Regions from separate parts of the Pantoea sp. App145 genome, predicted to be linked through region 2. Evidence: predicted binding sites of a transcription regulator. Region 2 holds the regulator's gene; each other region holds the start of a gene.

Region 1 (8,007 bases), on a different replicon from region 2:
GCCTTTATGGCATTTTTATGAAGAAAGTCTCCGTATTTATTCACAGCCCCAGGCAGAATGCAACGCGCAATCTCGCGGGTTACTTGCTGAATTTTCGTGATATTTTGCTAATCCCCTGCGAAAGCAGGATAAAAATCCATATGCGGGAAATGAAGCAGTCATAACATTCATAATCGACTGCGGATCATCAGTATTTCTGATTTTGTTACTGAACGAACGATTGCTGGATATTTAGGCAATCTGGCTGTTGTACCAAAACCATAAGCGTATGCGGTAATTCATAAAAGCCATTCACCTGATTCAGTAAACTGGGTTTATTTGATGCACGTTGTTAGTAAGACGGCTTCATAAATTTTGTTTTACTATCAGGAGATTAATGTGATTCGGGCTTCAATAGCACATGCAGAACTTAGAACATATGATTTGAACACAGAACAAATCCAGCCAAGTCGGGCCTCGCAGGATCCGCTGCCTTTTACCAGCGGTAATGCAGCAAACCCCTACCTTGCCACTCCAATCTGTCCAGAAGCGGGGGGTGATATTTCCCCGCCTGCCCGTTCGGTCAATGCGCTTTTAGCTTTCCAGACTGATCAATTGAAAATTGCAGAATTTGTCATGGATAAATTGAAACTCAATAAAAGCACGTTGCAATTGATGCCTGGGCTTTTAAAAACGACAGATTCAGGCATTGATATAGCCAATAAAGAACAAATAAACACCTCAAAAAAATTAAATGGCAAACTCATCGATAATATTTCAACTGCATTCAGTAATAAACATCGAGTGCCCCTGAAAGACGTTAAAAGCATCATAAAAAAAGAATTCAAAGCAGCGGCAATAAAAATACGTAACAGCAAGAACTGGGACAAAATAAACACAAATATTGCACACGGCGGCCATAATTATACCAGCACCCTGACTCCTGCCGGGAAAATGAAGACTGGCACCCATGATATCTTCCAGCAATCCTATCTGGATAAAGGTGTTTGCAGCGCATCCACTACTGATACCCAACACGCCACCAATTTATGGATGTCGGAAATTACGGCTCCCGATAAGAATGGTCGCCCTGAGACGTTATTTAACGGCATCCGCCACGGTATTCTCTCACCCTACGGATTGAAAAAGAGCGATCCTGCTCGTCAGGCCGGAGCCATCACTCGGGCAAAGGAAGTGTTAACTGCAGCTTTATATGCAAAACCAGATTTGTTACAGCGCGCACTCTCCGGCCAGGTAATTCCTTTGAACCTGGTTTCCACCTCACTCGCCACCGCAAGCAAGCCAGGAAAAGAGGATGGTATGGTCGCTGACCAAATGCATGCCTGGCAAGCATTGACCCAACAAACGCCTCTGAGTCTTACCATCAGGGATGAACAGGGCGAATTAAAACAGATAAAGGTCAATCTGAAGGTTGTTGCATTCAGTCTGGGGGTTAACGAAATGGCACTGAAGTTCAAACTGGGCTGGACTGCCTCAGATAAATATAATGATCAGGCACTGAAGCAACTATTTGGTCCTGAACTGAAATTCACTAAGCAACCTCAAGGTATGGTCGGCGAATATCTGAAAACCAACCCTGAGAATGGAGAAAAAGTACGGGAACTTAGCCAGCAGCTCAGGGATATCTTTATTAAAAAATCCCACCATCATGATGGAGGTGAGCCCTACAAGGCAGCACAACGCATCGCCATGCTGGCATATGAAATTGGTGCTGTACCGTGCTGGAACTGTAAAAGTGGCAAGGACAGAACAGGCATGCTGGATGCAGAAATCAAAAGGGAAATTATAAGTCAGCATCAGGGAAAACCCTTAAGTCAACCGGGTCGCCTGCAAAGTAAAGCAGATAAGGAATTATTTCAGAACGTCCTGGTTAATGGTGGTAATGCAGAGGTTCAGGTGTATAACACCAGTGTTGCAGGTAATAAAGTCATTAAGTCCTTACCTCTTCCCGGGATGAATCTGTCATTTAATGAGCGTATTGGAAACAACCAGGTATTGAAAGCAACACAAGGGCTATCAAAACTGGTTTGTAGCTGAGGAATTATGTCGAATATTATTTATAGTCTTTATGACGCTCTCGGGTTGGAAATAGACGGTGATGACCCGGTTTTAATCGTTGATGAGGAACTGACCATTTACTTCAATGAGTCAGACCATACGCTGGAGATGTGTTGTCCTGTTGGGCTATTGCCGAACACGGTAGATGATTTGCAAAGAGTCCTGCAACTTAACTATTCCAGCCCGGTGGTGCTGGCAACGGATGCCGATAAGACTGCGCTGTTAGCCCTGTTACGCCTTCCGGCAACCAGTGCTGCCGCAGAAGTAGAATCGGGACTCCACCAACTCATCAGCGTGTCCCGCATGCTATGTAAAAATGGCTTTTCCAACGCAGTATAGTTTTGAACGGGCGTTGAGAAACAGGGAAGATCAACGGGCGAAATTAGCACGGATACCATCGCCCGATGCCCCACTACAGGCGGGCATCGGTGATCATCAGGCTGGCGATTTCACCCTGAAATCCGCAAAAAACGCTGTGGCGTATCACCCAGCAAACGGCGGAACATGGAGATAAACGCGCTGGGACTTTGATAGCCGAGCTGGCTGGCAATGCGCAGTACCGGTTGTCCCTGTGCCAGTTGCACCAGCGCTTCTGATAATCGCAATTGCTGCCGCCATTGCGTAAAGGTAATACCGGTTTGATCGCGGAACAGACGCGCCAGGGTACGCGAGCTGGCCCCGACGCGATGGCCCCACTCTTCCAGCGTGTCACTACTGGCCGGAGTTTGCAGCAACTGCTGGCAAATGTTCATCAGACGACGATCGGCAGGTAACGGCAGCACACAGACCGGCCCCTCGGGTGCGCGATGGATTTCATCCAGCAGCAACGGTGTAATCAGTTCCACCCGCAGCGGATCGGGGTTAGATTGTTGTTCCATCTCCACCAGCGTCTGCATTAACGCCTGGAGCAAGGGCGAAATCATCATGCTGCGAGCTTCCGGCCAGAAGGCGCGAGCCACCACCGGTTCCAGATACAGACTCAGGCTACGAATATCGCTCAGTGCCGTTAACGCATGAGGTAAAGTCCCCGGCAGCCACAGCGCCCTGCCCGGTGTTAATGTCCATGATGCGCTGTGCGTCTGCACCCGCATCACCCCCTGCAAACAGAGCACCAGCTGCGCCACTTCATGGGCATGCCAGCGCTCCTCACGCCCCGCGTGATAATGCATTTCCCGCGTGGTTAATAAGGGTAAGGTCGGGCTGGCATCGGTTAGCCGTGGTTTGTTCAACACCATCACATCCAATCCTGTCAGATTGCCGATTGCTGTCCGCTTTGCGTTATTGAACCAATCAATCGCGCGAAGCCGCCAGCGCGGCGCTATCAAATAAAATAGTAATGATTATCATTTGTATCACTATTTAGGGCCGTTGGACTATATCGGGGATAAAAATCTTGCGTCATCGCACTTTTCAACGCACACCACTGAACGCCTTATTGCTGGTGCTGTTCAGCAGCACACCAGCATTGGCGGCAGATAACAATAATAATTCGCATGACAATACGCTGACCGTCACCGCCAATAACGTGGATACCGATGGCAGCGATGCCGACAGCTGGAACCAGGTGGCGAAAAAAGCGGATTCTGCCACCAAAAGCAGCCGCACGTTAATCGAAACGCCACAAAGCATCTCGGTGATCACTCAGGCGCAGATGGCTTCCCAGGGTGCACTGAACGTGGCCCAGGCGTTGCGTTATAACAGCGGCATCGGCTCCGAAGGCGGTGGCGCTGATTACCGCTTCGATGATATCTACATTCGTGGTTTCGCGGCTGACGAGTTCCTGGATGGCCTGCGTCTCCCTACGGTGACTTACTGGTCGCGTCCGAATTTCGATACTTTCCTGCTGGATCGCGTCGAAGTGGTTAAAGGCCCGGACTCGGTGACCTTTGGTCAGGCTAGCCCGGGCGGCGTGGTTAACCTGGTGAGCAAACGCCCCACTGCCGAACCTATCCACCAGATTTTTGTCAGCACCGGTAGCCATAATCTGTTTGAAACCGGGCTGGATCTCTCCGGCGCGCTGGATAATGACGAACACTGGCTGGGCCGTATTACCGGCACCTGGTCTCGCAACGACACCCAGGTCGATTACACCAAATATAAACACTATGATATCGCCCCGGCGCTGACCTGGCAGCCCAATGACGACACGCGTCTGACGCTGCTCGGGCAGTTCCGCAAAGATCCCTACGCCGGGTTTTATAACCAGCTGCCGCTGGAAGGCAGCTTAATCCACCTCGCACAGGGCAATTACTCCGACAGCTTCTACGGCGGCCAGCCGGGCTTTGATTACTATCGCCGCGAGCAGGCCAGCATCGGCTATGACTTTATGCATAAGTTCGATGACAGCTGGAGCCTGCACCAGAACCTGCGTTATCTGCACACCAGCAGCGATTACCAGATGGTCTACCCGACCAATACCGTGGTTGATGGCTCAGCGACGGTAAGCCGTGACAGCATGCGCGTGATCGAATCCTTCAATGCGTTTGATGTCGATACTAACCTGCAAGGCAATCTGTATTCCGGCCCGGTTAACCATGCGGTGACGGTGGGCATGGATTATGTGCACGACGATTTACGTCAGAACAGCGGCTACGGCACCGCGTCTGATATCAGCTATCTCAACCCGGATTACAGTACGCCGGTTGCAAGCCCGTCGATTGATAACCACAGTCGTTCCTTTATGACCCAGCTGGGTTTTTACCTCCAGGACAGCATGAAGTGGAACCACTGGATCCTCAATCTCGGCGGACGTTATGACAAAGCGCAAAGCCGCGCACAGAACTGGGTCACCGATACCCGCACCGAGCTGAACGACTACGCCACTACCGGTCGCGCCGGTCTGATGTACCACTTTGACAATGGTATTGCGCCATATATCAGCTATGGCACCTCGTTCCAGCCGCAGTCCGGCACCTCCTGGGCGGGCGATCCCTTTAAGCCGACCAAAGGCAAACAGTCGGAAGTGGGAATCAAGTATCAACCGAATGGCTTTAATGCGTTGTTCAGCGCTGCGCTCTACGACCTGCGTCAGACCAATGTCCTGACCGCCGACCCGGAGCATGCTAATTATTCGGTGCAAACCGGCGAGATCCGCTCTCAGGGATTCGAACTGGATGCGAAAGCGAACATCACGTCACGCTGGCTGGTCAATGCCTCGTACGCGCTGACCAACCCGAAAGTGATCTCGGCTAACGATGATACCGAGGGTAAACAGCCGGTAGCGATCGCCCGGCAGACTGCCAGCCTGTGGACCGAATACGCCTTACCGGGGATGCTTGATGGCGTCACCATCGGCGGTGGCGGACGCTACGTTGGTACCAACTACGCCACCACCGACAACAGCCTGAAAGTACCGGCGGTGATGATTTATGACGCGATGATGCGTTACCGCTGGCAAGACTGGCAGCTGGCGCTGAATCTGCAAAACCTGACCGATAAACAGTACATCAGCAACTGTAACGATCTCGGTTGCCACTTTGGCCTGCGGCGGCAATTGATCGCCACGGTGAGTTATCAGTGGTAATTAGCCGTCGGCAGGTAATCCAGGGCGCGCTGGCAGGCGCTGCCCTGTTTTCGTTTCCGTTGCTGGCCGCAACCCGGCCACGTTGGGTGATCCTCGACTGGGGATTAACCGAAATGGCGCTGCTGCTCGGCGTCACGCCGGTGGGTGTCGCCGCGCCAGATTGGTATCGCCGCTTGTTCAGCCAGCCGCCGTTGCCCTCCCAGGTGACCGATGTTGGCCTGTTGTTTCAACCCAACTATGAAACCCTGTTTGAACTGCACCCCAGCCAGTTGCTGGTCACCCCCGCACATCGTATGGCCGAAGCGCAGTTGTCACGCATCGCACCGTTGCATTACTTCCCAATTTATAGCCCCCATCCCTGGCAGCAGGCGCAGCAGAATTTGCGTGCTATGGCACAGCTGGCGGGAGAGGGTCCCCGGGCGGACCAGGTGATGACAACCCTGCTGCAACGGCTCGACCAGGCCCGGCAACGAGCCGCACAATTTCAGCCACGGCCCATCTACCTGCTGCATCCGCTGGATACGCTGCATGTGCTGGCGCTCGGCCCGGGGAGTTTGTTTAACGACATGCTGAGATTGCTGGGGCTGGATCATCGTCCCCCCTTCGCCGTCGGCCCACAGGGCATGGCAACGCTGGAGCTGGAACAACTGGCACAAATGCCGCCCGGCTGGCTGGTACTGTTGCCTTCCTGGCCGGAGGTGGACCTGACACCGGTCATTAACTCCCCGCTGTGGCAGACCCTGACGCGCGGTGGTCACCGGTTGCTGGTAATGCCCGATGGATTATCCACCGAGGGCGGTGTGCTGACGGCGGTACGTTTTGCCGAGAGCCTGGTCAGCGCGTTACAGGAGGCAAACGCATGATGACACGCCATCCTGCCCTGCTCTGTACCCTGCTGTTCGCCACAGCGATGCTCCTCAGCCTGCAACAACTCAGCCAGCAGCTGGCATGGCCAGATATCTGGCAGGTGCTGCACGGCTCAGCCAATCCCAGCCTGGCGCAGCAGATTTTTAGCCAGATGTGGTTACCGCGTCAGGGGATGGCGTTGCTGTGCGGGCTGGCGCTGGGTTTTACCGGGGTGGTGATGCAGCAGGCGCTGCGCAATCCACTGGCGGAGCCCTTGACACTGGGCATCGCTTCCGGTGCCACGCTGGCGCTGTCGCTCGCTTCCCTGGCTGGCCCGGCGTGGCTGCTGGCCGGACGTGAATGGATCGCGCTGAGCGGCGCATTGCTGGCCTTTGCCGTGGTGTTTCTGCTGAGTTTGCGTCAGGGTTTTACCCCGCTGGCACTGACGCTGGCGGGCATGCTGGTCAATCTGTACTGTGGCTCCGTCAATCTGCTGCTGACGATCATCTATGACCGTTCGCTGGCGGCGGTATTTATCTGGGGCGGTGGTGCCCTAACCCAGCAAAATGCCAGCCCGTTTTGGTGGCTCTTGCCGCGAGTGCTGCTGGCCGCCTTGCCGGTACTGCTGATCCTGCGGCCTCTGCGGCTGCTGGCGCTGGATGAGCGGGTAACCCATTCAATAGGCATGCCCGCCGGGCTGGTGCGGGGCATCGCACTGCTGTCAGCGCTGGTGATCAGCAGCCTGGTGATCAGCGTGGTCGGGGTGATTGGTTTTATTGGCCTCGCCGCCCCGCATCTTGCCATGCTGGCGGGCGCAAAACATCTGCGCCAGAAACTGATTTGGTCGCCGTTGCTGGCGGCCGGGTTGCTGTGGCTGACCGATCAGGGCGTCAGCCGTCTGAACGGCATCGGTGGTTTGCTGCTGCCAACCGGTATGATGACAGCGCTGGCGGGTGGACCGTTGCTGTTGTGGTTTTTACCCCGGCTGCGTCATATCTTTCAACCCGACGTCAGTGAACCTTCTCAGGCACCCTTTCCCACCCATCGCATAATCCTGCTGCCGGTGATCGCGCTGTTTTTTCTGCTGCTGGCGGTGTCGCTCGATTTTGCGCGTGGCATTCACGGCTGGCACTGGAACTCGCTGGCTGAACTCCATGCCCTGCTGCCGTTCCGTCTGCCACGTCTGCTGGCAGCACTGTCGGCAGGCGTGCTGCTGGCGGCGGCTGGCGTGATCATCCAGCGGGTCAGCCGTAACCCGATGGCCAGCCCGGAATTACTGGGCATTGGCGCTGGCGCCTCACTGGGTATCACCGTACAACTGTTGCTCTGGCCGCTGGGTGGCATCATGCTGATGCTGGCCAGTAGCGCCATCGGCGCGTTGCTGACGCTGGCGCTCACGCTGTGGCAGGCGCGCCATTACGCTCTCAATCCGCAACGCATGTTATTAAGTGGCCTGGCTATCACCGCGCTGTTTCAGTCAGTCGCCGCTATCGTAATGAGCAACAACGGCATGGCGGCAGCGATGCTGCGTCAGCTGATGACCGGTTCAACCTACTACGTCAATGCCAGTACCGCGGCAA
Region 2 (8,007 bases):
CTGTCTGCTGATGATGAAACTGACGGCTATGACGTCAACGTTGATCACAGTGGTACCGGCGAAAGTCAGACCGAATCCCTTGCCCGCCGCTATATCGGTGCGGTAGGTGGTTCTGACAATCTGACCAATATCGATGCCTGTATCACCCGTCTGCGTCTGAACGTGAAAGATTCCTCGCAGGTTAATGACAGCGTGGCGAAACGTCTTGGCGCTTCTGGCGTGATTCGTCTGAACAAACAAAGCGTGCAGATCATCGTCGGTACTCAGGCTGAAAGCATTGCCACGGCAATGAAAACGGTGCTGACCAAAGGCCCGGTGGCCGCGGCAGCGACTGCCTCCGTTGCTGCCGCGCAGCCTGCGACGGCTGCACAACCGCAGGCGGTGCTGAACAGCGAAAAACGCGTGGTTGCCACGCTGCTGGCTCCGGTCAGTGGTGAGGTGGTGGCACTGGATGCGGTGCCGGACGAAGCCTTCGCCAGCAAAGCTGTCGGCGATGGTCTGGCGATCAAACCCACCGGTAAAACCGTGGTGGCACCGATTGCCGGTACTATCGTGAAAATCTTCAACACCAACCATGCATTCTGTCTCGAAACTGACAACGGCGTCGAGATTGTGGTGCACATGGGCCTCGATACCGTCGCGCTGGAAGGCAAAGGCTTCACACGGCTGGTGGAAGAGGGGGCGACCGTTGCGGCGGGACAGCCGGTGCTGGAGATGGATCTGGATTTCCTCAACGCCCATGCGCGTTCGATGATAAGTCCGGTGGTGATCAGCAATAGCGATGATTTCGCAGGCCTCAATCTACTGGCGAGTGGTTCCGTCGTGGCAGGTGAAACCCGTTTGTACGAGGTTAAAGGTTAAGTCCTTGTGATGAACCCGGAAGGCAGGAAGCGATTCCTGCCTTTTTTGTTTTAAAACGGCCAACAAACGGTTGTTTCCCTCCTGCGCTTTGTGGATCATACTCCGTTACTTCGTAGTACAAATCACCCGTATTGTATTTGAGGATTTTGAGATGAGTGAGGCTGAAGCCCGCCCAACGAACTTTATTCGTCAGATTATCGACGAAGATTTGGCGAGCGGTAAGCACAACAGCGTGCATACCCGTTTCCCGCCTGAGCCCAATGGTTACCTGCATATTGGCCATGCGAAATCGATCTGTCTGAACTTTGGTATCGCACAAGATTACCAGGGTCAGTGCAATCTGCGCTTCGACGACACCAACCCGGTGAAAGAGGATATGGAATTCGTTGAATCCATCAAGCGTGACGTGCAATGGCTGGGCTTTGAATGGAGCGGAGACGTTTGTTACTCCTCAGACTATTTCGACCAGCTGTACAGCTACGCAGTGGAACTGATCAACAAAGGCCTCGCCTATGTTGATGAGCTGACACCAGAAGAAATCCGTGAATACCGTGGCACCCTGACTGCGCCGGGCAAAAACAGCCCGTATCGTGATCGTACCCCGGCTGAAAACCTCGCGCTGTTTGAAAAAATGCGCGATGGCGGTTTCGAGGAAGGTAAAGCCTGTCTGCGTGCCAAAATCGATATGGCATCCAACTTTATCGTGATGCGCGATCCGGTGCTGTACCGTATTAAGTTTGCTGAACATCATCAGACCGGCAAAAAATGGTGCATCTATCCGATGTACGATTTCACCCACTGCATTTCCGATGCGCTGGAAGGTATCACCCATTCGCTTTGCACCCTGGAATTCCAGGATAACCGTCGTCTGTATGACTGGGTGCTGGACAACATCTCCATTCCGGTGCATCCGCGTCAGTATGAATTCTCGCGCCTGAATCTGGAATATGCCGTGATGTCGAAGCGCAAGCTGACGCAGCTGGTGAGCGAGAAGATCGTCGAAGGCTGGGATGACCCGCGTATGCTGACCGTTTCCGGTCTGCGCCGCCGTGGTTACAGCGCCGCCTCGATTCGTGAGTTCTGCCGCCGCATTGGCGTGACTAAGCAGGACAACATCGTGGAAATGGCATCGCTGGAGTCATGCATTCGTGACGATCTTAACGAGAACGCGCCGCGTGCGATGGCGGTCCTCGATCCGCTGAAAGTGGTGATTGAGAATCTGCCTGCGGGTCATGAAGAAATTATCACCATGCCAAACCATCCCAACAAACCGGAGATGGGTACGCGTGATGTGCCGTTCAGCCGCGAAGTGTGGATCGATCGTGCGGATTTCCGTGAAGAAGCCAATAAACAGTACAAACGTCTGGTGCTGGGCAAAGAAGTCCGTCTGCGTAATGCTTACGTGATCCGTGCAGAGCGCGTGGCGAAAGATGAAGAAGGCAATATCACCTGCATCTACTGTAGCTGTGACGTTGATACCCTGAGCAAAGATCCGGCTGATGGCCGCAAGGTGAAGGGTGTGATCCACTGGGTTTCAGCGATCCACGCGTTACCTGCGGAATTCCGTCTCTACGATCGTCTGTTCAGCGTGCCAAATCCGGGAGCGGCTGAGGACTTCCTCACCACCATTAACCCGAATTCGCTGGAAATCAAACAGGGCTTTGTCGAGCCTGGACTGCGTGACGCCGATGCGCTGGCGCCGTATCAGTTTGAACGTGAAGGTTATTTCTGCGCAGACAGCGTTTACTCGCAGCCCTCTAAGCTGGTGTTTAACCGCACCGTCGGTTTACGTGATACCTGGGCGAAAATCGGCGATTAATCCTTTTTGTCGTTATCACCATATCATCACGAAAGGGCGAGCAATCGCCCTTTTTTATTGGTTGTAATTTCGGGCTGGCAACCTTTTATGCTGTGGGGTGTGAAATGCGTTTGTTACCGGGATTTGCAACTAATCTGACTTTAGTAAAATTAATCCATTTGCGAGTGTGAAAAACTGTATTTCAGGTAGGCTATGCGCTCCCAGACGTTGCTCTGCGGGTTGTAAAAGGAAAAAAAATGACGAGTCTCGCTCAGGAAGCCAAACACAGCGTAGTGGTTTTACATCAGCTTATCGAACGTATTTTTAATCAGTCAGAGGACACTGACGACAGCATTGAGTTGTTTCTCTCGCATTTTCACCCGGATTTCAAAATGGTGACCCCGCAAGGTAAACAGCTGGATTTAAATGCGATGGAGGTGTTGTTCCGCCAGTTACGTGGTCAGCGGGAAGGGATGCGCATCGCGACCAGCGAACACGCCATCATTTCACAGCAAAGCCAGGAAGTGACTATTCAATATCGTGAGTTGCAGATGATGAACGGCAACAACCAGAGTCGTATTTCTCTGGCGGTGCTGGATTGCACCACCTCCATTCCACGCTGGCGTTACCTGCAGGAAACGCTGGTTCTGTAATCTCAGGAATAAAAAAACCGGTGCCTGGCACCGGTTTTTTCATACTGCATAGCACATTTTATTGCTTATCGTGGAGCGTCTCGTCTTCGCGGCAGTCTCCCAGCGCACAGTGGCCGTACAGGTACAGGCTGTGGTTGGTGAGTTTGATACCGTGACGTGTTGCGATTTCACGTTGACGCGTCTCAATAGACTCATCACTGAACTCGATCACTTTGCCACAATCCAGGCAGATCAAGTGGTCATGATGATGCTGTTGCGTCAGTTCAAAGACGGATTTGCCACCTTCAAAGTTATGACGAGTCACGATACCCGCGTCATCAAACTGGTTAAGAACGCGATATACCGTTGCCAGACCAATCTCTTCGCCCATGTCGATCAGGCGTTTGTACAAATCTTCCGCACTGACGTGATGGCACTCGGGTTCCTGAAGCACTTCCAGAATTTTCAGTCTGGGTAGAGTGACTTTCAGGCCAGCCTTCTTCAATGCGGAGTTGTTGTCAGTCATGCGGATATTGTCCTGTTACTTTGCTAGTCACTTGCGGCGCAGGGCCTTGGATGTCGATCACGCGCATTCTCATTTGCGTCTCATTATAGAACTCAAGCAGTGAAATGAAAACCAAGGGCATGTCCTGAAATCACCAATGGCTGTAGGGATAAATGTCGCTAACGCCGGCGGGGATCGTACAGGTCTTTGTTTCCATTTCACTCAGCCTCATTCTGATGCCAGAGGAATAAGCGGATGACCGTTACGGGTATTCTACAGATTTGCAGGTAAAAGTTAAAAAAACGTGGCTATTATTTTTATAGGAATTTCCGATTCTCAATGTGAGCCAGCGCCCACATTGAGTAGGAAAGGGGATCAGGCTTCGATAATGTCTTTCAGCTGCAGCTCATCGAAAATCTGTTTCACCCACTTATCAACACGTTCGTTGGTCAGTTCCGGCTGACGATCTTCATCGATAGCCAGACCAAGGAAGTGTTTGTCGTCGGCCAGACCTTTGGATGCTTCGAAGTGGTAACCCTCGGTCGGCCAGTGACCGACAATCACCGCACCATTTGGCTCGATAATGTCACGGATGGTGCCCATCGCATCACAGAAGTATTCTGCATAATCTTCCTGGTCGCCACAGCCGAACAGCGCAACCAGTTTGCCATTGAAGTCGATCTCTTCCAGCGTCGGGAAGAAATCATCCCAGTCACACTGTGCTTCGCCGTAGTACCAGGTCGGAATGCCCAGCAACAGAATATCGAATGCTTCGAGATCTTCTTTAGTGCTCTTGGCAATGTCATGCACTTCGGCCACGTCTTTACCCAGTTGTTTCTGGATCATTTTTGCAATGTTTTCAGTGTTGCCGGTATCGCTGCCGAAGAAAATGCCTACGATTGCCATGGGTTAAGTGACCTCTTAAATCCTGATATTGAATATGTAATGACAGCGAATGATAGCAGACCGGGCAAAGTGGCGGAACTTGTAAAGCCGTGACTTTTGTTCCTGCGTGCGGTCTGCACCTGTTACGACAGTTTGAGCTGCGCCAGCAGCATTTGTTCAATCAATTCGCTGCGGCTGATGTTTTGTTGCTCAGCCAGGGTGTTGAGTGCATCAACGGCCTCGCTGCTCATTTTCAGCTCAACACGACGCAATCCTCGCACTTTATCGCGTTTCAGCTGATTGCGTTTGTTAATCCGCAACTGTTCGTCACGCGTCAGCGGACTGGTTTTGGGGCGACCGGGACGCCGCTCATCAGCGAAGAGATCGAGCGTGGTACGGTCAGTCTGTTCTTTTGCCATGATTTGTAAAACTGAGTGGGCGCGAACGGCGGAAAGGCGCTGCGCGATTTATACATTATCGGCCCGGCCACGGTGAAAAAATCATCCGTGGCAAATTTTTAGCGCGACATCATACTCCAGCGCCCCTGACTACGCCAACCTTAAACGGTTCGCGGCAAGCTTTTGCTTTTACAGTACAAAAAATCGGCGCACTGCGCGCAAAACGGCTTCAGGTTTTTCGGCATGGACCCAGTGCCCGGCGCCGCTGATGACATGCGCATGTGCCTGGGGGAACTGGCGCAACAACGCATCACGGTGCTGATTATCCAGATAGGGTGAATCACCGCCGCGGATAAACAGCGCCGGATGTGGCCATGCAGGTATCTCTTCCCAGCCGGAGATAGTGGTGTAGTTATCCCACAACACCGGCACATTGAACCGCCATTCACCGTCCTGGAACGATTTCAGAATGAACTGAATCACGCCTTCTTCATCCAGCAGGGTGCGCATCACCTCAGCGGCTTCGCTGCGGCGCGTCACACCTGCTGCGCTTACGGCACGGATAGCGGCGAAAATTTCATCATGGCGACGCGTCTGATAATCGACCGGAGCGATATCGATCATCACCAGTTTTTCAATGCGGTGCGGTGCGATGGCGCTTAACGCCATGGCAATTTTACCGCCCATCGAATGACCAACGACGCTGACACGATCGATGCCCTGGGCATCCAGCGTTTCGACAATATCCTGCGCCATCGCCGGATAGTTCATGATTTCGCTGCGGCCGGAGAGGCCGTGATTACGCACATCAACCTGCAGGGTAGGGCAGGCATCGCGCAGGCCACGTGCCAGTACACCAAGGTTATCCAGGCTGCCAAACAGGCCATGAATTAACAGAATAGGGGTAGCTTCGGGGGCAGATTGTTCAGTTTGCAGACGGGCATTCAAAATCATGGCAAAGTTCTTACGGTTGTGAGCTTCGCTTAGGTTATCATGGATCCACCTGTCCAGGAGCCAGCCAGGTGGGTATTAGGGCATTATCTGACTTTTGCCCTGAAACGATGCCAGCGCTATCGGCAGCCTGGGATTTAACTTTATAATCCTCATGTTAGAACCCGCTCACATTTTGCACGGCAGGATTTTGCTAAGGCCTTTGCAGAAATGCGTGGTTCTGTCATTTGCCAGAATCGTACGGAAAAAGATGAAAACGATTGAAGTTGACGAAGAACTCTACCGTTATATTGCCAGCCACACCCAGCACATTGGCGAAAGCGCCTCCGAAATTTTGCGCCGCATGCTGAAGTTCACTGCCGGTCAGAGTGCCCCTGCAACCCCTGCTGTGGCTCAGGCTGTAGCAAAAGAATCACAGCCAGTGCGCAGCGAACCGCGCCCGCAGGATCGCGTTCGCGCGGTACGTGAACTGCTACTTTCCGATGAGTATGCGGAGCAAAAAAAGGCGGTTAACCGCTTCATGCTGGTCTTGTCAACGCTCTATCGTCTTGATCCCGCAGCCTTTGCTGAGGCCACTGCGTCACTGCAGGGGCGTACCCGTGTTTATTTCGCGGGTGACGAGCATACGCTGTTGCAAAATGGCACCCATACTAAGCCGAAGCACGTGCCCGGCACGCCGTATTGGGTGATCACCAATACCAATACTGGTCGCAAATGCAGCATGGTGGAGCACATCATGTTAGCCATGCAGTTCCCACCGGAACTGACAGAGAAAGTTTGCGGCACCATTTAAACTGAAGCGTCAGGGAGAAGCGCCAATGGCCAATCACCCCCGTGCCGGGCAACCCGCCCAGCAGAGCGATTTGATTAACGTTGCACAATTAACCTCTCAGTACTACGTTTTGCAGCCTGATGTGGCTAATCCGGAACATGCGGTGAAATTTGGCACCTCCGGCCATCGTGGTAGCGCAGGACGTCAGAGCTTCAACGAAATGCACATTCTGGCGATTGCTCAGGCGATTGCGGAAGAACGTAAAAAGAACGGCATCACTGGCCCGTGCTATGTCGGTAAAGACACGCATGCGCTGTCTGAACCGGCGATTCTGTCTGTACTGGAAGTACTGGCGGCTAACGGCGTGGATGTGATTGTGCAGCAGGACAACGGTTATACGCCGACGCCGGCGATTTCTAACGCCATCCTGGAGCACAACAAACGTGGTGGTGCCCAGGCTGATGGCATTGTTATCACACCGTCGCACAACCCACCGGAAGATGGTGGCATCAAATACAACCCGCCAAATGGTGGTCCGGCCGATACTAACGTCACTAAAGTGGTGGAAGATCGTGCTAACCAGCTGATGAAAGGTGGATTGAAAGAGGTGAAGCGTCTGCCACTGGATCAGGCGTGGGCCAGCGGTCATATCGTTGAACAGGATCTGATTCAGCCATATGTGGCAGGTCTGGCGCAGGTGATTGACTTCCAGGCGATTCAGAAAGCGGGCCTGAAAATTGGTGTGGATCCGCTTGGCGGTTCCGGCATGGCCTACTGGCAACGTATTGCCGAGCACTACAAGCTGGACATCACCATCGTTAACGATGCGATCGATCAGACGTTCCGCTTTATGCATCTGGATAAAGATGGCGTAGTGCGTATGGACTGCTCGTCAGAATGCGCCATGGCTGGCCTGCTGGCTTACCGCGACAAATTCGACCTGGCATTCGGTAACGACCCGGATTATGACCGCCACGGTATCGTGACTCCGGCTGGTCTGATGAATCCAAACCACTATCTGGCGGTAGCGATCAACTACCTGTTCCAGCATCGTCCGCAATGGGGCAAAGATGTCGCCGTGGGTAAAACTCTGGTGTCCAGTGCGATGATTGACCGTGTGGTGAACGATATTGGCCGCAAGCTGGTGGAAGTACCGGTTGGCTTTAAGTGGTTTGTTGATGGCCTGTTTGATGGCAGCTTTGGTT
Region 3 (8,007 bases), on a different replicon from region 2:
ACCGTCCCCTTTGCTGGCTTCAATCGGGTTGGCTAACGCCCCCAGACTGACTGCGGCTTTCAGCCCTTCCCAGGTGGCGGTTAGCGATCCTGTCAGTTCCGTGAGCAGATTAAACTCCTCAGGGTTGAAACCACCGCTTTGCACATCTTCACCGGTGTACAGGCTGTTGAGGGTACCCACTACCACCTCTTTTGCCATGATGCCCGTCACCAGCCCTACTGTGGCCTGCCAGTTATCATCCGTGACCCCAATGGGTTGGAGAATCGGCGTAATCACTTTGCTGGTCGCTGCCAGCGCAGAGTCATTGATGTTTTTCACCGTATTACCGTTAAACGAGAAGCTGCTCAGCACCCCGATAATCATACTGACAAGGATAATCACCCGGCCCGCGCGGATAATGAACATCTTCAGGCGCTGCCAGGTCTGAATCAGCAGGCTCTTCAGGTGAGGACGATGGTAAACCGGCAGCTCCATAATGAAAGGTGAGGCTTCACCCCGCAGTAACGTATGTTTCAGGATCAACCCGGTGATGATTGCCACGGCAATCCCCAGCACATACAACGAGAACACCAAGCTGGCACTGTGAGCACCAAAAAATGCCGCAGCAAACACGGCAAAAATCGCCAGACGCGCACCGCAGGACATAAAGGGAGCAATCAGTACGGTAATCAGGCGTTCACGCGGCGTATCCAGCGTACGCGCCCCCATCACTGACGGCACATTGCAGCCAAAGCCGACAATCAGTGGCACAAACGATTTACCCGGCAGACCCAGTGCCTGCATCAGGCGATCCATGACGAAGGCAGCACGCGCCATGTAACCGGAATCTTCCAGAAATGACAGGAAAAGATACATCAGGCCAATCTGGGGAATAATCGGCAGCACCGTATTGATACCTGCACCGATCCCCTGCGCCAGAAATACCGTCAGCCAGTCGGGGAAATGGAAGGTGTAGCCGAGCCACTGCGTACCGTGAATAAACAAGGCGACCGAGCCACTATCAAACACCGGTTGCAGCGCCGCACCGATATTGATCGACAGCACAAACATCAGATACATCACGCCGAGGAATATCGGGATGCCCGCCCAGCGGTTAAGAACCACCTTATCGATCATGCCGGTAAGGTGGCCCGGTGTTGACTGATGGATATTGCTGACGGCGGCACAGAGATCGGTAATCGCGCGGAAACGGTAATCGGCAATCACCATACCCGGATCGCCACCTGCCTCTTTACTGATCTCCGGCAGATGTTGCACTACCTCCGGACAGATTTTCTGACTGTTGAGATCCCCTTCCAGCAGTTGCAATGCCAGCCAGTACTGCTTTTGTTCCGGGATAGCAGACGACATCATGGCACGCAGGCGGGTGATCATGGTTTCAACCTCAGCCGGATATGCCACCCATTTCATCGGCGCACGGTGATGGTGATGGTCGATGGTCTCCTTGAGACAGGCAATCCCTGCGCCACGGGTTGACGTCAGGGATACCACCGGACATCCCAGTCGGCTTGAAAGCGCATCAATATCAATGCTGATATTCTGACTGGCAGCAATATCCTGCATATTCAGCGCGATAATGCAGGGAACACCTAATTCCAGCAGTTGCACTGTCAGAAACAGGTTACTTTCCAGATTCGACGCATCCACGACATTGATCACCAGATCGGCCTGGTCGTTAAACAGGTACTGACAGGCAATACTTTCATCTATCGAGGTATCCGCCGAAATGGTGGTTAACGAGCGCGTGCCGGGTAAATCAATCAAATGCACATCCGAAGCCGCAGTAAAAAACTGCCCTTCTTTGCGCTCAACTGTCACCCCCGCCCAGTTGCCTACCCGCTGCCGTGCACCGGTAAGCTGGTTAAATAAGGTGGTCTTGCCGGTATTCGGGTTGCCGATCAAACCAATGATTAACTTCTTCATGCGGTCATTTCCTCAAGAAGGATGGCCGCCAGATCTTGCTGCCGTACTGCCAGGCTGATGCGCCGCGTGCGGATTTGCACCGGATCGCCCATCGGGGCCACGCGGATAACTTCAATAAGCGCGCCGGGGATCATGCCCATCGTCAGTAGCTTTTGCCGCCAGGCAGGATTAATCGGGCTTTTATAGCCTGCAATCCGATAAACGCGGTTGGTTTTAATTTGCATATCATCAGCCAGCTTAGTAACAAGGAGTGATGATTATATAAATGATAACCATTCCCACTTTTGATCCAGGATCAGGTTGTGGCGAACAATCAGGCTTTAACTTCAATGGCGGGTTAACAACGAGCAATTCATTATGGAAAGCGAATAACACAGCCCTGCTCTGAAAGCATCAGACAATTCAGATAGTTACATAAAGAAGATATGACCAGTACAAATGCTGAGATTGGCACGATAATTTACTCTTATAATGTATGTTGTAACTATATTCTATCTACTTCAGACATCGGATCAGATCACAGCTTCCAGTTATCGGGAGTGATCTTTTGAAACGACGGGATGCAAGACCGCTTTGCCAGTACAGTTTTACATTCTGCCATGCACAAATTACCCATTCGTTTATTTGTGCAACTGGTCACTAAAAATAAGGAGGCTTTATTATGCCGATAGATGCAATTAAAGGAGCTATGGCATCCGTCCCGCAAAAATATGAATGCGTTTTAGTTAAAATCACTAAACCAGAGCGGGGACCCGGTGCTGATATAGACAGCACCGGATCTGCATTATCTGGTCAGGTGCCGTTCAGCAAGGTATAGGTATTGCCGGTAAGTAAAAAACTGTCCCCCACAGCTGTAGCCAATTATCTCCCACTCACCGCGTTTGCTAACCATGCACGCCCAGCCGCATTGCCCATGTAAAGGTCCCGGTTTAGTTCCAGACACTTTCTGAGATTCCGGCGTCAGTATTCAGCACGCGATATTCTTCGGGCGTCATATGGTTCAGGGATTCATGCGGGTGTTCGCAGTTATATTTGGTCAGCGATCTGTCTGTGATTTCCCTTACCTCATTCAGTGTTCTGAACAGGTAAAAATCCCGTATTTCCATACGATATGTCCGGTTGATGCGTTCAATAAAAGCATTCTGAGTTGGTTTGCCCTATTTAATAAATTCGCATATTACCGCATATCTTTCGGACCATTCGGCCAGAGCCAGTAAGATAAATTTCGGGCCGTTGTCCATCCTGAGCTTCAGCAGATATCCCCGACCAATAACAATACGCTCCAGTACCCAGATAACGTATTGTGCTGGCAGATTCAGGTCGATCTCAATCGCCAGTGCTTCACGATTAAAGTAATCCACCACATTGAAAGTGCGAAATTGCCGTCCACAGGTCAGCGCAACGTACATAAAATCTATTGACCAGCTCTGATTGAGTGATGCAGGTACTGCCAGAGGCGCCAGATTACTGGCGGGCAACCGCTGTTTGCCTCTGCGCCTGAAATTAAGTTTCAGTAGACAGTAAATCCGGTGCACACGTTTGTGATTTCAGGGATACCCATGCCGGCGCAGTATCCGGAACAGCTTGCTGAAGCCGTAACGGGGATAGCACTCAGCCGCCTGCTAAAGCGCGGCGATAACGGGTTCGTCACGTTGTAAGTCCTGCGATAATGATAAACCGTACGGCTCAGCGACAGAATCCTGCAAGCTTGACGGACGCTCAGAGAAAATGCCTGAACCATATAAGTGGCCAGCTCCCGCTTCAGTACTGGCTTTAAAGTTTTTTACGTCCTTGATCGCCCGGTTTTCCAGTCTTAAATCAGCGAACATCTGCTTCAGATGGCGATTCTCCTCTTCACCACGTCTGTAACGTTCCTGAACACACAGGAGAGCAAAAGATTTATGCGGCCTAGCGCATTCGTGATACCGATAAAACGTTTTATCAGCTGGTGGGTGTGAAATTCGATAGCGACAGCACGCCGGGAGGTGACCCCAGACAGCAGAAACCTCTCATCAATGTGGCAAATGTGCGGAGCGTGGTTAACCAATCCTCTGCCTATGACATGGATGCCTCAGGAACCCAATATGCTATAGATTTCAGTTGGATTGTTATCCTAGGTTTCGGCAATTTCCAGGTACAGGAAAAACAGGGAGCAACAACCAGCCAGTGCCTGAAAGGCCCGACGCTGACCTCCCCATGCGCATGGGTGGCGGCCAATCAAAGCGGCTCCGGCGTGTTTCGCGTGACTGCCAGCAACAAGTATGGCTCCGTCAGCGAAGACATTATTATGGAGGTGAAGGCCGGTGACAATGGTAATGGCGATGGAGATGGAGATGGAGATGGAGATGGAGATGGAGATGGAGATGGAGATGGAGATGGAGATGGAGATGGAGATGGAGATGGCGAGGATACCGGAGCTATCCCGGCATACGATAGCCATACAAAATATATCGTGCCCTGCACCAAAGTCTCTCATAACGGCAAAATCTGGCTAAAACAGTGGTATTTGCACATTGGCCAGGAAGAACCTGGCAAATGGTGAATGGGGGAGTTAGCATCAACTCGGTGCCAGCAATAACAGTTTTAAATAAAATGAATGTTGTCTTGCGTAGTCTGGCGAACCATACCCAATGCCCATCATGACAGTCAAAAGCCTTATTGGTAGCAGTGAGATATTTTCTGGTATAACTGAAATCACACCCAATCCAAACTCTGCAATGAGGCAAAAAACTTGGATATGCTGGAGCAGGTCGATGGTCGGTTGGTGGTATTAGGCATCCTGGGCGACCCTGTCCATCAGGTGAAAGCACCGCTGATGATGAATGCCGAAATCAGGCGTAATCAGCTAGCCGAGACCCTGATGATACCGTTCCATGTCTCCCGCGAAGGTTTGAATGAGTTTTTGACGGGGTTGAAATCGTGGCAAAACTTCCGTGGAACCATTGTCACCATGCCTCATAAACAGGCTGTCATGGCAAGTCTGGATCAGGTATCGGAACAGGCAAAAGCAATTGGGGCCTGTAATGTTATCAGGAGAGAAACTGATGGCAGCTTAACCGGTACCATGCTGGATGGTGAAGGATTTGTCAGTAGCCTGCTGGCGGCGGGTTATAAGGTTACGGGAAAAAGTATCTATCTTGCCGGAGCAGGGGGCGCTGCCAGCGCCATTGCTCACGCACTGGCAAGCCATGGCATAGCAGGGATAACGATTTACAATCGCACTCAAGCCAAAGCAGAGGAACTCCGTCAGGCGCTGCACAAGCAGTATCATGAGTTGCAGGTTTACATCGGCACTGACACACCAGAACCTCATGATATTGCGATTAATGCAACCTCGGCAGGGATGGGAAACTCTGAACTGTTGCCCTTCTCACTGGAGAAACTGACGCAGCCGACGTTAATCTGCGACATCATCATCTACCCTGAGCGAACCTTGTTACTGCAACAGGCGGAGAAACAAGGTCTTCCCACACATTACGGTAGAGCAATGTTGCAGCAACAAATCAGCCTGATGCTGAAATATATGCTGCATCAATAAGATGCGTTTCCATAGTGGCCACTTCACTCAATGGCGCTGTTTATTTACTGTTCTGGCAATCGATATTCTTATTCCGGCAGAACATGGCATCTGAGCCGTTATCGGCTTCGAATTTCGCCCTGACTGCCTGGCGTGTTTCCAGTTCTGTTCGGCCAAAGGCTGAATGCTCTTTCAAAAATACTTTTATCTTACAACAATAATTTTGGCCGGAGTTTTAAGGCCGCTAGTTCCCCAGGCGATCATTGCCGATGTTGATATTTACGTCTGGTGATACCGACATTGTTAAAATATGCGCATCCTGTCGTTTCGTCTTGCGCCCCTTAATATAACCATCGCAATAGCCTTGCTGCATCGCATTCTGGTTATTTTCGGGGCAGAAGTGAATGTAATTATTGTCCATCGGACCACCAGCCATACAGTCATTCATTCCGCGGGTAAAACTGTTGCTGGCATTACAGGATCGCGATGGCGGCTGAGAGGGTAAAGCCGGACAATATATAAATGGCAGCGCCCAAGATACCGGTGCGATGTACAACACCAAATTTCATAAAAGTAATCTCAGGACGAATTTAAAAGAGGCACATCGCCCGAAAGAGAAATAAGGCGCGAACACCTTCAGTAGAAAGGCCGGATTGATATCAATATTCTCCTGTTACAACCCGGTTTTCTATCAATCAGGTTAGAAATTCGTTGTGGCTTAAGCCAGCACTAAATCACCCTGTGGATGACAGGAACAGGCCAACACATACCCCTGTGAAATTTCCTCAATGGTCAGGGTCATGGTGTTGTTGACGTTATATTCCCCTTCAAGGATCTGCGTTTTGCAGCAGCCGCAAACACCACCACGGCAAGCTGCATTAATAGGAACCTTGTTACTTTCCATCGTTTCCAGTAAGGAGCAGCCCTGTGCTGCATAAAAAGTTTTCGGCAGGAGACAACTTGCTGAATTTCAGATCTTTCCCGTTGGTGGACATCTCGGTCGGAGGGGTAAAGAACTGCTCTTTAAAAAATCGCGTTACGCCAAGCGTTCGCACAGCCTGTTCAGCCCATGTCATATATGCACCGGGCGCAACACATCACCGTACGTGCCATATCCAGCCATCCTCCGAAAACCGGTCTGCTAGAGCCAGGCGTGAGTGGCTGGAAGAACGACGGGAAAGCGGTGATCTTAATGCCAGCCAGATATGGAGGGGTATGGTCGCAGAAGGGTTCGCCGGAAGTGAACCCCTCGTCAGGGATGAAGTTGCCAAATGCCGTAAGGCAAGGGCCGCACCGGTTACTGCACCCGCCCGTCTTCCATTAGCTTCGGGAGTGAGCAGGTGGCTGATGCCCTGGAGAATAATCAGAGGGAAAGAAAATTATGTTACCCGTTTAACCGGGCTGATGTGCGAAAAAGAGCCACAGCTGAAAATAACACAGCAACTGGCGCTGGACTGCTATCGGCTCCTTAAGACCAAAAACAGACAAGAGCTGAGTAATTTTGGTTCACCCGCGTCAGCGAAAGCGGTTCTGTGAAACTTCAGCGCGTTGCAGCCGGGATGTAAGGTGCAGCAGCAATATGTAAAGCCATCAGCAGCAGATGGAGTACGGTGTAGTTGAGGGACATGTAAATCGTCTCAAGATGCTGAAACCGATGAACGGGCGTGCCGGTTTTGAGCTACTGATGCAACGGGTAATGAGTCCTCTGGTGTAAAGGGATCCACCCAAGTGGCGGAAGACCCAAATTACAGCTGCTGTTGTTAAACAAGAGAGGGTAAAAGTTCGACTACTGTTGACATTCAACCAGACACGCCATACCGCAGCGGCCAGAGCGAGTACGCGGACAACAGCATAAAAAACAGCAGCCACAGCAGGCTGAAAACCCGCAGCTGCAACCGGAATCCCGATGCCCGCCGCGGGTAGCAGAATTCCCTTATCACCAGTCCCCAGGCCAGCGCCAGTACCGTGACCGATACCGGCCACAGCGGTGTCAGGTAGCGCGTCAGCGGCAGAAACAGCCATGGCGACAGCGAGAGAAGCAGCTGAGCACACACGGGTATCCAGTCAGGCTGCCGCGGCAGACGGAAGAGGGGCAGAATATTCATTCAGAATGGTCCATAACAAAGTAAATAACGGAAGTGACAGTGTGTGCGAACGTCAGGAGCATAAGCCTGAAGGAAAAAAGGGGGGCGTGGACAGCCCCGGAAATAACCAAAGGAAAGCAGTATGGAATCAGTACAGAGAATGAGAGACAGGCGGGAAGTCCCGGTTATGTCTGTTATCGTCCGTTTACCGGAAAACCTTAACGCAGGAACAGAATATTTCGCGCCATGCTCAGCCGGGCAGCAGAAGCAGCAGCGTCGCCAGCGACATCAGCACCGCCGTCAGCACCGCCCGGCGCAACCGCACGCTCTGACGCGCCCGCTTACGTTCATCCGCAGGTAAAAAGTAATCAATGCTCCGCCAGCACACATAGCTCCAGAGCAGCAGGCTTATCAGGGCCAGTACATGAACCGTCCAGACCCGGGCTGAAACCTCCTGCATGCGTATCCCCTCCGTAAACCGCC
Region 4 (8,007 bases), on a different replicon from region 2:
GATCAACACGATCCTCAGGGTTGTGGATCGCTTCATTCTGTCCATGCGCTACACTGATGGCCGGAACAGCCAGCGCACTGGCCACCGCCCCTTTCAGCAAATCGCGTCGGGTGAAATTACCGGCCTCCCTGGCCGGTTTTGACTTATCGCTCATCGATTATTTTCCGCTGGTTGCGACTTTTTCAGCGATTTTTGATAAAGGTTCCTGCAACGCCTGCACCGCACGGCTCAGTTTTGCGCCATCGGAAGCTTTCAGCTCGGCGGTGTAGTATTTGTACCCCCCCGGAATCGCTGGATCGCGGTAGGTTTCCAGTAACGCATGCACGGCAGCAAACTGCTCGCTCACGCGTTTGGTCAGGTCGGGATCGATTTTTTCCAGACCCGGTTTCAGGAAGGCAAATGCCTGCTCGGCACCCTCGATATCACCGGCGAAATCGATCAGATCAAGATGGCTGAACGCTTCTTCTTCCCCGCTGATTTTGGTGCTTTGCACTTCTTCCAGCAGATCCGCGGCGCCGTTCGCCAGGTCTTCCGGTTTGAAGTTGATGGATTTGATCAGTTTGTCCAGTTTGCCGACATTGGCCTGCAGTTCCGCCGCAGTTTGCTTCGTTTCGGCAGTGATAGCGCCTTTCTCAAACAGGTCGCGTTCAATCGCATGGAAACCGTGCCAGCCCACTTTCGGATCGAGGTTAGACGCGCGCATATCGATCAGATAGTCGAGGTTGCCCGCATTATCGGTGGCTTTAAAGCCCGGCAACACGAAACCACTGACATCAGATTCGATACGTTCATAGAAGGGACGCGCTTTGGCGTAGTCAGCTTTGGCTTTTTCCAGGTCGCCCGCATCGATATCCGCCTTCAAACGATCGACCGCCACCACCATGGCATCGACCACGCCACTGACATAAGCGCCATAACCTTTCGCCCCTTCGTTAAGTAAGGTCGCCGCGCTACCTGATGGTGCCGCCGCACTCTTGCCCGTCACGGTGAAGTTAGTCAGCTCCTGCTTCGCGCCGGGGCAATAAATCTGATAAGTGCCACCGTCCAGCGTCAGGGTGAATTTCACCGCTGGCAGGCCCGGTGCCAGGTTTTCTTTTTCACCCAGAATACGGTTGTCGCTCAGCAACTCCAGCTCAGTCAGTGACGTCGCAGTTTTGTTCACGACGGTAAAGGTGACCGGGCCCGCTTTCGCAGTGGTGTGGTCGATATGGCAGGTGCCATCGCCTTCACTGGTCATGGTGATATTGACCTGCGAAACACCGTTTTTCACAGGTGCCTGCGTTGCGGCCTGCGCATCAACCGAAAGCAGCAGAGCCGCGGAAATCCCTGCCGCAATGAGCGCGTATTTTTTGGTGAACGGTTTTGTCTTCATCGTGCCTTCCTGTTTGTTTTTCAGGCAATGTCATTGGTGAGTTGAACTGTCCAGCAGTCCCTGTTTGCTGCGTCCTCGGGCGCGATCACCTTTTAGCCGTCTGAACTGACGACTGGCTGAGAAAAAGCAGGTGAAGGCCAGAATGGCAAAAAGCGAAGGTAAAATAACGGCCCAGAAGTGGTAGACATCCTGCGCAGCCACCGCATCACGCAGGCGCTGCTCGATATCCTGTGAAAACGCCGGGCTGATCTGCCAGTCACAGCCCGCTTCTGCATTGCGGGCGCGGGCGCTGATGGTACGGGGCGATTGCAGGCCACTGCCGGATAACGTGATATAGGTTGATGAGTGCGATTCGGCGGTCACCACCACGCCACGCAGCATGGTGGCATCCACGCTGCAATTCACTGTCCATTTCGCCTGATACGGGCCGGGATGCTGCGCCGGGCTTAATCCCACCGGAATGCGGTTGCCATAGGCTTCCATCACCTGGTCCAGTGTCAGTGGCGAGCTGGCATCGGCTGGCTCATAGCTGTAATCTGCCTGCCACTCCTGCTTACCCGAAGTGGTGACTTTGCTTAACTGATCATCAGGCACCGTCAGCGCTGCGGCAGGTAGCCCCTCAAGGGTAACGGCAAACTGGGGTTTGCCTGTAGCAGGCTGGCTACTGATATGGCCCACGGTTTGCTGCGAAGTGCGACTCACCAGCGGAATTTCATCAGGGATATCGGCATTCGGTGCCGGATAAACCAGGAACAGCAGCAGAGCGGTGAGCGCCAGGCCTGCTCCGGTCACGGCGGTGAATTGCGCCGCACGTTTGGGTGCCGGTCGCAGGTGTGCTGGCCAGTAGATCAATGCCGCAACTGCGACGATGTAAATCAGCCAGCCAGCAAACTCCACCAGTCGGGGATCGGCCGGGATACCGAGCACGCCGGTGATCAGTGCAGACTGAATCGTACCCGGCGTCACCAGCCAGGTGAGGTCAGCAACGCGCTGCTGCCCCGCATTCAGCCAGCCCGCTTCATGGGCGCTGCGTAAGGCGGAGATGATTAATCCGGCGGCAACCAGAATCAGGAACAGACCCGTAAAACGGAAGAAGCGGGAAAGATTGATACGAATCCCACCGGCATAAATGCCCCATCCCACCAGAATCGCCACCAGCAAGCCCAGAACCGCACCCACCGCCGCCCAGATTGCCGATTGCGAGGCAGAAAAGGTTGCCAGTAAGAAGACGCTGGTCTCGAACCCTTCTTTCAGCACCGACAAAAAGGCCATGCTTGCCAGCGCCATCGCACTGGAACGGGTGATCGCCTCTGCAGCTTCGGTTTCAAGCTGACGCTTCAGGTTGTGAGCATGGGAGTTCATCCACATCACCATGCCAGTAACAAAGAACACCGCAACCAGGCCGATAATGGATTCCATCATCTCCTGACGTGCCTGCGGTAAGGCATTCTCAGTCAGGTTCAGTACAAAACCGACAGCAAGGGAAAGAATGACAGCACATACCACGCCCACCCACATGGCAGTCAGTGGTTTGCCATTTTTGCGTAAGAAAGCGGCGATAATACCTACGATTAATGCAGCTTCAAGACCTTCGCGCAATGCGATAATGAACGTCGCCAGCAAGTAGAGTGCTCCAGATAGTCGCTAAAAGCGTAATGATAATAATTATTAGTATCACTACACATAAAAATAATAAATATTCCCCAACAGCGACGAAGTAAAAAAAGGAAAAACACTATTTGATCTCTGGTTCGCCAGATATTATCTGGCAAACCATCGTGACGAACATCACAACATTAAGTTAACCTTAAGGAAGCCCCTGATTAATCAGGGGGCTCTTGTTTGGCGGTTTTCTGTATTAAAAATACACACCTGTGAAATTTTGCCAGCTGGGTTGTTCACCAGCCGGCAGAGGTTATTTTGCGATTGTAGAGATATGTAAAGGAAACAGATTGATATGACAGGGATTTTATTTATCAGGAGGCTGGCGGCAGCGCCTGCAATATCCGCTCAGCCTCGGCAGCACTTAGCGGATACTGATAAAACTGGCGATAAAAACGTCGCGTCGCCTCATTGATGTTCAGTGCGGGAAACAGTTCCGGGTGGAGCTTCGCGGTGGCCCACTGAATCTGCAACGCAACCTCTGTACCATAACGGTCCCACGGGAATACGCCCGCCGGATTCTGCCAGACACGATGGTTCCGCACCGCCTTCACGCTATTGAAAAGGCCCGCGTAATCAGAATCCGCCAGATTGCCCGCACCAGCACCTATGATAATCACGTCCGGGTTCCAGCGAATAACATCCTCCGGAGAAATAGGCTTCATATTGCCATCAATCCCCGCCGCCACATTGCGCCCACCAGCAAGGTTGATCCAGGTATCAATCAGCGTGTTGCGGCCATCCACTTTCAATGGATGGAGCGACTGAATATGCAGCACAGTCGGGCGCTGGCTGTTGGTCAATCCCTGAGTTTTCGCCTGAATGCTGGCGATTTGCTGATCCAGATACTGGTTATAGGCCACAGCTCGTGCCTGCGCCTCAGGCGTGCCTATCACCGCTGCCGTGGTGGTGAGAGAACGCTTCATCGAGTCGAAGTCATCAAACTGCATTTCCAGCACCGGAATGCCCGCCAGGCGGTAGGACTGGGCATCCGGATCATTGGCCGGGACAAAGACCGCATCTACATGGCGCGCCACCAGCGCTTCACTGGCGAAGGTTTTACCATGCGCCTGTAAAGCCTGGTTCAGTGACGGCTGAACCTTAAACATCCACGGCCGATCTGCCGGATGGTTTACCGTCGCGACAATGCGGTCACCCGCCCCCAGCGTCATCAGCAACGAATGATGGGCAAACCAGGCATCCGCAATATGGTTAACCGGATGGGTGATTTCCACCCGGTTACCACGATCGTCAGTCACGGTTTGCGCCAGGCCAGTGGCGCTGGCCAGCAATAACGGCAGCGCCAGCGCTAACCGGCAAATCGGTTTCAACATCGGTGTATTCCCGTCAGAAGTTAAGCTGCATGGATACCTGAACCATACGCGGCTCGCCCAGCTGGGCGCTGGCGTAACCCGAACCGCTGTAACCGTTGAGTCCACCCGGTACGATATTGGTCCAGTAGTGGCGATTCGTCAGGTTGGTCACATCCAGGCGGAAGGTGGTGGCGGTATTGAACAGTTGGGTTTTCCATGCTGTTCCTGCGTCCAGCGTGGTATAACCGCTCACCCAGCCATTGTTCTGGTTATCGGTGCTGCGCCGACCTACATAATGCAGGCCGCCGTGGATATCCGTGCCACTCAGCATCGGCAGATCATAGGCAGCAAACAGGCTGGCGACGTAGCGCGACAAACCAACGATTTGCTTATCCTCGGTCTGTTTACTGGCGGTTTTTAACAAACGCGGGTCCAGCCACGTCATGCCACCGTAAATATGTAAGCGATCAGTGACATCGCCATCAGCCATCAACTCAATACCCCGGTTACGCTGTTCGCCATCGATGGCATAGTCGCCACTGGCATTGGTATAGGCGTAAGGACGCTTGATCTGAAACACCGCGGCGGTGAGGAGAAGTTTGTTGTTAATCGCCAGTTTGCTGCCCATCTCCACCTGACGGCTGCGGTAAGGCGCGAGGATGTTCCCGGCGTTATTCGATCCGGTTGGTGCGGTATCCCCCTGTTGCAGGCTATCCGCGTAACTGACATACAGCGTCAGCGGGTCAACCGGCTTGTACATCAAACTGGCAGAACCGCTAAAGCCACTGTTTGACGATTCGCTGGTACGGCTGCCTGCTTTGTTGTAGTTGGACGAACTGAGCAAACTTTCGCTTCCTGCCAGCAACAGGCTCCATTGCGGTGAAAACGACAGGTTATCGCTCAACAGGAAGGCGTGTTGCGTGGCAGTGGCCGAATGGTAGCGATCGGTGAAATCCGGGTAATCAGGTTCAGCAAAGGCCTGCGGATTATCCAGCGAGGCACTGCCCAGCGTTGAAGTCCCCCCTGCTATCGGATTCATATTTTTCCAGACAAAACCGCGCAGGCCGGTGGAAATCTGGTGATGAATCCAGCCGGTATCCACTTCACCATTCAGATTCGCCATGTAGCTGTTGATGGTAAAACGACTGGCGGTGGCCGAGGACGTGGTGGTGGTGTAATGGCCTTTATTGTCGGTAAAGGTATTAGTGACTGCCGTTGACTCACGATCGGCGATTTGTCGTAACACCCCCACTTCGCCCTGCCAGTTGCCGTCAAAATCGTGCTTCAGATGGACGCCCGCCGTCAGCGTATGGTTGTTATCACCGGCATAGGACTGGCCCAGATGCGCAGTTTTCGGATCAGGCGCGGCGGGGAATGTCAGGCCACTGCCCAGCGCAAATTTACCCGGCAAGCCTTTGTCATAGAAATGGTAATAGCTAAAGTTGGTCTCCAGCACCGTCTTGTCGGTAAGGTTAGCATCCAGCGCCAGACTCACTAACTGACGACGTTTCTTACTGCCTTTTACGTAACCATTACCTTCATCATCCAGCATATTCAGGCGGTAGCGCAGCCGGTCGTTGTCATCCAACGGACCGCTAAAATCGCCAGACAGCAGATGGCTGAGCCCGGTTCCGCCCCCGACCGTAATGCTATGCTGCGGCGTATCGGTTGGACGCTTGCTGACAAAATTGAATAAGCCAGCCGGGTTGGCGGGGCCATAAAGCGAACCGGCCAGACCATTCAGCACTTCCAGATGATCAAACTGCTCAGCGGCGTAATCGGTGGTTGAGACCACATTCAACCCATCGATCATACTGTTTTGTACCACGCTGCCCTGCATACCCCGCGTCTGTGGACGCGCGCCATCCCCCTGTACCGAAGGCATATAGCGATAGATATCGGTGATGCTTTTCAGTTGCTGCCGCTTTATCAATTGCGGAGAAACTGTCTCAACCGACCACGGGGTATTACGTATTTCCTGGCTGCCTAAATTACCCAAGGTGGCTTTTTTATCGACAGATGAAGGGGTTTGACTGGGTACTGCGGTGACGGTTAGAGCAGGTTGCTCTGTGGTGTTTTCTGCCGCATTGGCATTAATCGCTATCAGTACGCTTAAGCTAATTAAACTGATAACCGGGGTGTTACGCGAATTAATTTTCATTTCCTGGCCATTGCTTTACTGAATAAAAAAGATTGATTTATGGTATTGTTTTGTAAGGTTATTATTATCGCTATGTAAATTATTATATATCGTTAATTTTTAAAAGAGCAATCGTATATTTAGTCATGGCACATATCGCTATATAATCCTGTGCATATCGATATCAGGAGCCATTATGAACCGCCCTTTTTCCCGCTTTGCCTTAGCCAGCGTTTTACTGCTTACTTCACTGCACAGTTTTGCCAGCCGGGTGGTCACCGATCAGATCGGCCGCCAGGTCACCCTTCCCGACAAGGTGGACCGTGTCGTGGTGCTGCAACATCAAACCCTGAATTTGCTGGTGCAACTGAACGCCACCGACAAAATCGTCGGCATCCTGGCAAACTGGAAGCAGCAATTGGGTGACGGCTACGCCACGCTGGTGCCGGAGCTCAATCACAAAGCGATGCTTGGCGATCTTACCCATGTGGATGTGGAAAGCCTGGTGGCACTCCATCCGCAGGTGGTGTTTGTGACCAACTATGCGCCGAAAGAGATGATCGATAAGATTTCCGCCCTCGGCATTCCGGTGATCGCTATCTCTCTGCGGCATGACGACGCGGGTCAGCAGGGCAAAATCAATCCCTCCATGCAGGATGAAGAACAGGCCTATAATCTGGGTATTAAGGAAGGCATCACGCTTATCGGTGAGGTGGTGAATAAGCAGCAACAGGCGCAAACGCTGATTAATGCTGCCTTTGCAGGTCGCCAGCTGGTGGCTGATCGTTTGCGGTCTGTCCCCGAGCAGCAACGCGTGCGTGCCTATATGGCAAACCCGGACCTCACCACTTACGGTTCTGGTAAATATACCGGGTTGATGATGGCCCATGCAGGGGCACTCAATGTAGCAGCTTCCACCATTCAGGGTTTTAAACAGGTCAGTATGGAGCAGGTTATTGCCTGGAATCCGCAGGTGATTTTTGTTCAGGATCGTTACCCACAGGAGGTGGATGAAATCATCCATAACCCACAATGGCAAACCATTGATGCAGTGAAAAATCATCGCGTGTGGTTGATGCCGGAATATGCCAAAGCCTGGGGCTATCCGATGCCCGAAGCCATTGGGCTGGGAGAACTGTGGATGGCGAAGAAACTCTATCCGGAAAAATTCCGCGATATTGATATGCAGAAACAGGCTGACCAATGGTATCAACAATTTTACCGGACGCATTATCATGACAACGCTGCACATCCTGGCAGCCGGTAGCCTGAAACCGGTATGGCCAGCCTTAATGGCTTGACTGTCGAGACGGATTTTGGCCCGGCAGGCCTGCTGCGCGAGCGGATTGTGGCGGGAGTTCGCTGTGATTTGTTTGCCTCAGCGAATCTCGCACATGCTGAAGATTTATTCCAGCGTGGGCTGGCGCTGAAAACTGGCCGCTTTGCGGCCAATGCGCTTTGCCTGACAGTGAAACGTGACCGCGTCACCGAACAGGATGACTGGCTTTCGTTACTGGCAC

The links. Region 2 encodes Fur, which represses iron uptake genes when iron is present. Its sites were predicted from a motif close to ATAATAATGAGAACNACTATCAA; they were not measured.
Region 1: a site for Fur is predicted at 3,389-3,411, ahead of RCF31_RS22535 (TonB-dependent siderophore receptor). Genes of this name have one in related genera too.
Region 3: a site for Fur is predicted at 2,183-2,205, ahead of feoA (ferrous iron transporter A). Genes of this name have one in related genera too.
Region 4: a site for Fur is predicted at 3,028-3,050, ahead of efeU (iron uptake transporter permease EfeU). Genes of this name have one in related genera too.

The regions. Positions count from the first base shown of each region.
Region 1 is NZ_CP133291.1:602,680-610,686, reverse strand. Features, by position in the region: gene RCF31_RS22550 (inositol phosphate phosphatase SopB) at 379-2,037, shown strand; gene RCF31_RS22545 (hypothetical protein) at 2,044-2,397, shown strand; gene RCF31_RS22540 (AraC family transcriptional regulator) at 2,508-3,293, opposite strand; gene RCF31_RS22535 (TonB-dependent siderophore receptor) at 3,452-5,581, shown strand; gene RCF31_RS22530 (ABC transporter substrate-binding protein) at 5,575-6,444, shown strand; gene fhuB (Fe(3+)-hydroxamate ABC transporter permease FhuB) at 6,441-8,007, shown strand, end outside.
Region 2 is NZ_CP133290.1:1,602,171-1,610,177, reverse strand. Features, by position in the region: gene nagE (N-acetylglucosamine-specific PTS transporter subunit IIBC) at 1-861, shown strand, start outside; gene glnS (glutamine--tRNA ligase) at 1,013-2,680, shown strand; gene RCF31_RS07375 (hypothetical protein) at 2,917-3,312, shown strand; gene fur (ferric iron uptake transcriptional regulator) at 3,371-3,817, opposite strand; gene fldA (flavodoxin FldA) at 4,172-4,702, opposite strand; gene ybfE (LexA regulated protein) at 4,825-5,100, opposite strand; gene ybfF (esterase) at 5,269-6,033, opposite strand; gene seqA (replication initiation negative regulator SeqA) at 6,281-6,823, shown strand; gene pgm (phosphoglucomutase (alpha-D-glucose-1,6-bisphosphate-dependent)) at 6,849-8,007, shown strand, end outside.
Region 3 is NZ_CP133292.1:296,190-304,196, reverse strand. Features, by position in the region: gene feoB (Fe(2+) transporter permease subunit FeoB) at 1-1,923, opposite strand, end outside; gene feoA (ferrous iron transporter A) at 1,920-2,147, opposite strand; partial or broken gene RCF31_RS24360 (IS3 family transposase) at 2,853-3,779, opposite strand; gene RCF31_RS24355 (hypothetical protein) at 3,878-4,465, shown strand; gene RCF31_RS24350 (shikimate dehydrogenase family protein) at 4,661-5,461, shown strand; gene RCF31_RS24345 (hypothetical protein) at 5,685-5,876, opposite strand; partial or broken gene RCF31_RS24340 (2Fe-2S iron-sulfur cluster-binding protein) at 6,159-6,550, opposite strand; partial or broken gene RCF31_RS24335 (ISL3 family transposase) at 6,555-7,154, shown strand; gene RCF31_RS24330 (hypothetical protein) at 7,240-7,545, opposite strand; gene RCF31_RS24325 (hypothetical protein) at 7,775-7,984, opposite strand.
Region 4 is NZ_CP133291.1:168,315-176,321, reverse strand. Features, by position in the region: gene efeB (iron uptake transporter deferrochelatase/peroxidase subunit) at 1-154, opposite strand, end outside; gene efeO (iron uptake system protein EfeO) at 158-1,372, opposite strand; gene efeU (iron uptake transporter permease EfeU) at 1,403-2,995, opposite strand; gene RCF31_RS20710 (ABC transporter substrate-binding protein) at 3,349-4,368, opposite strand; gene RCF31_RS20705 (TonB-dependent receptor) at 4,382-6,508, opposite strand; gene RCF31_RS20700 (ABC transporter substrate-binding protein) at 6,684-7,754, shown strand; partial or broken gene RCF31_RS20695 (substrate-binding domain-containing protein) at 7,723-8,007, shown strand, end outside.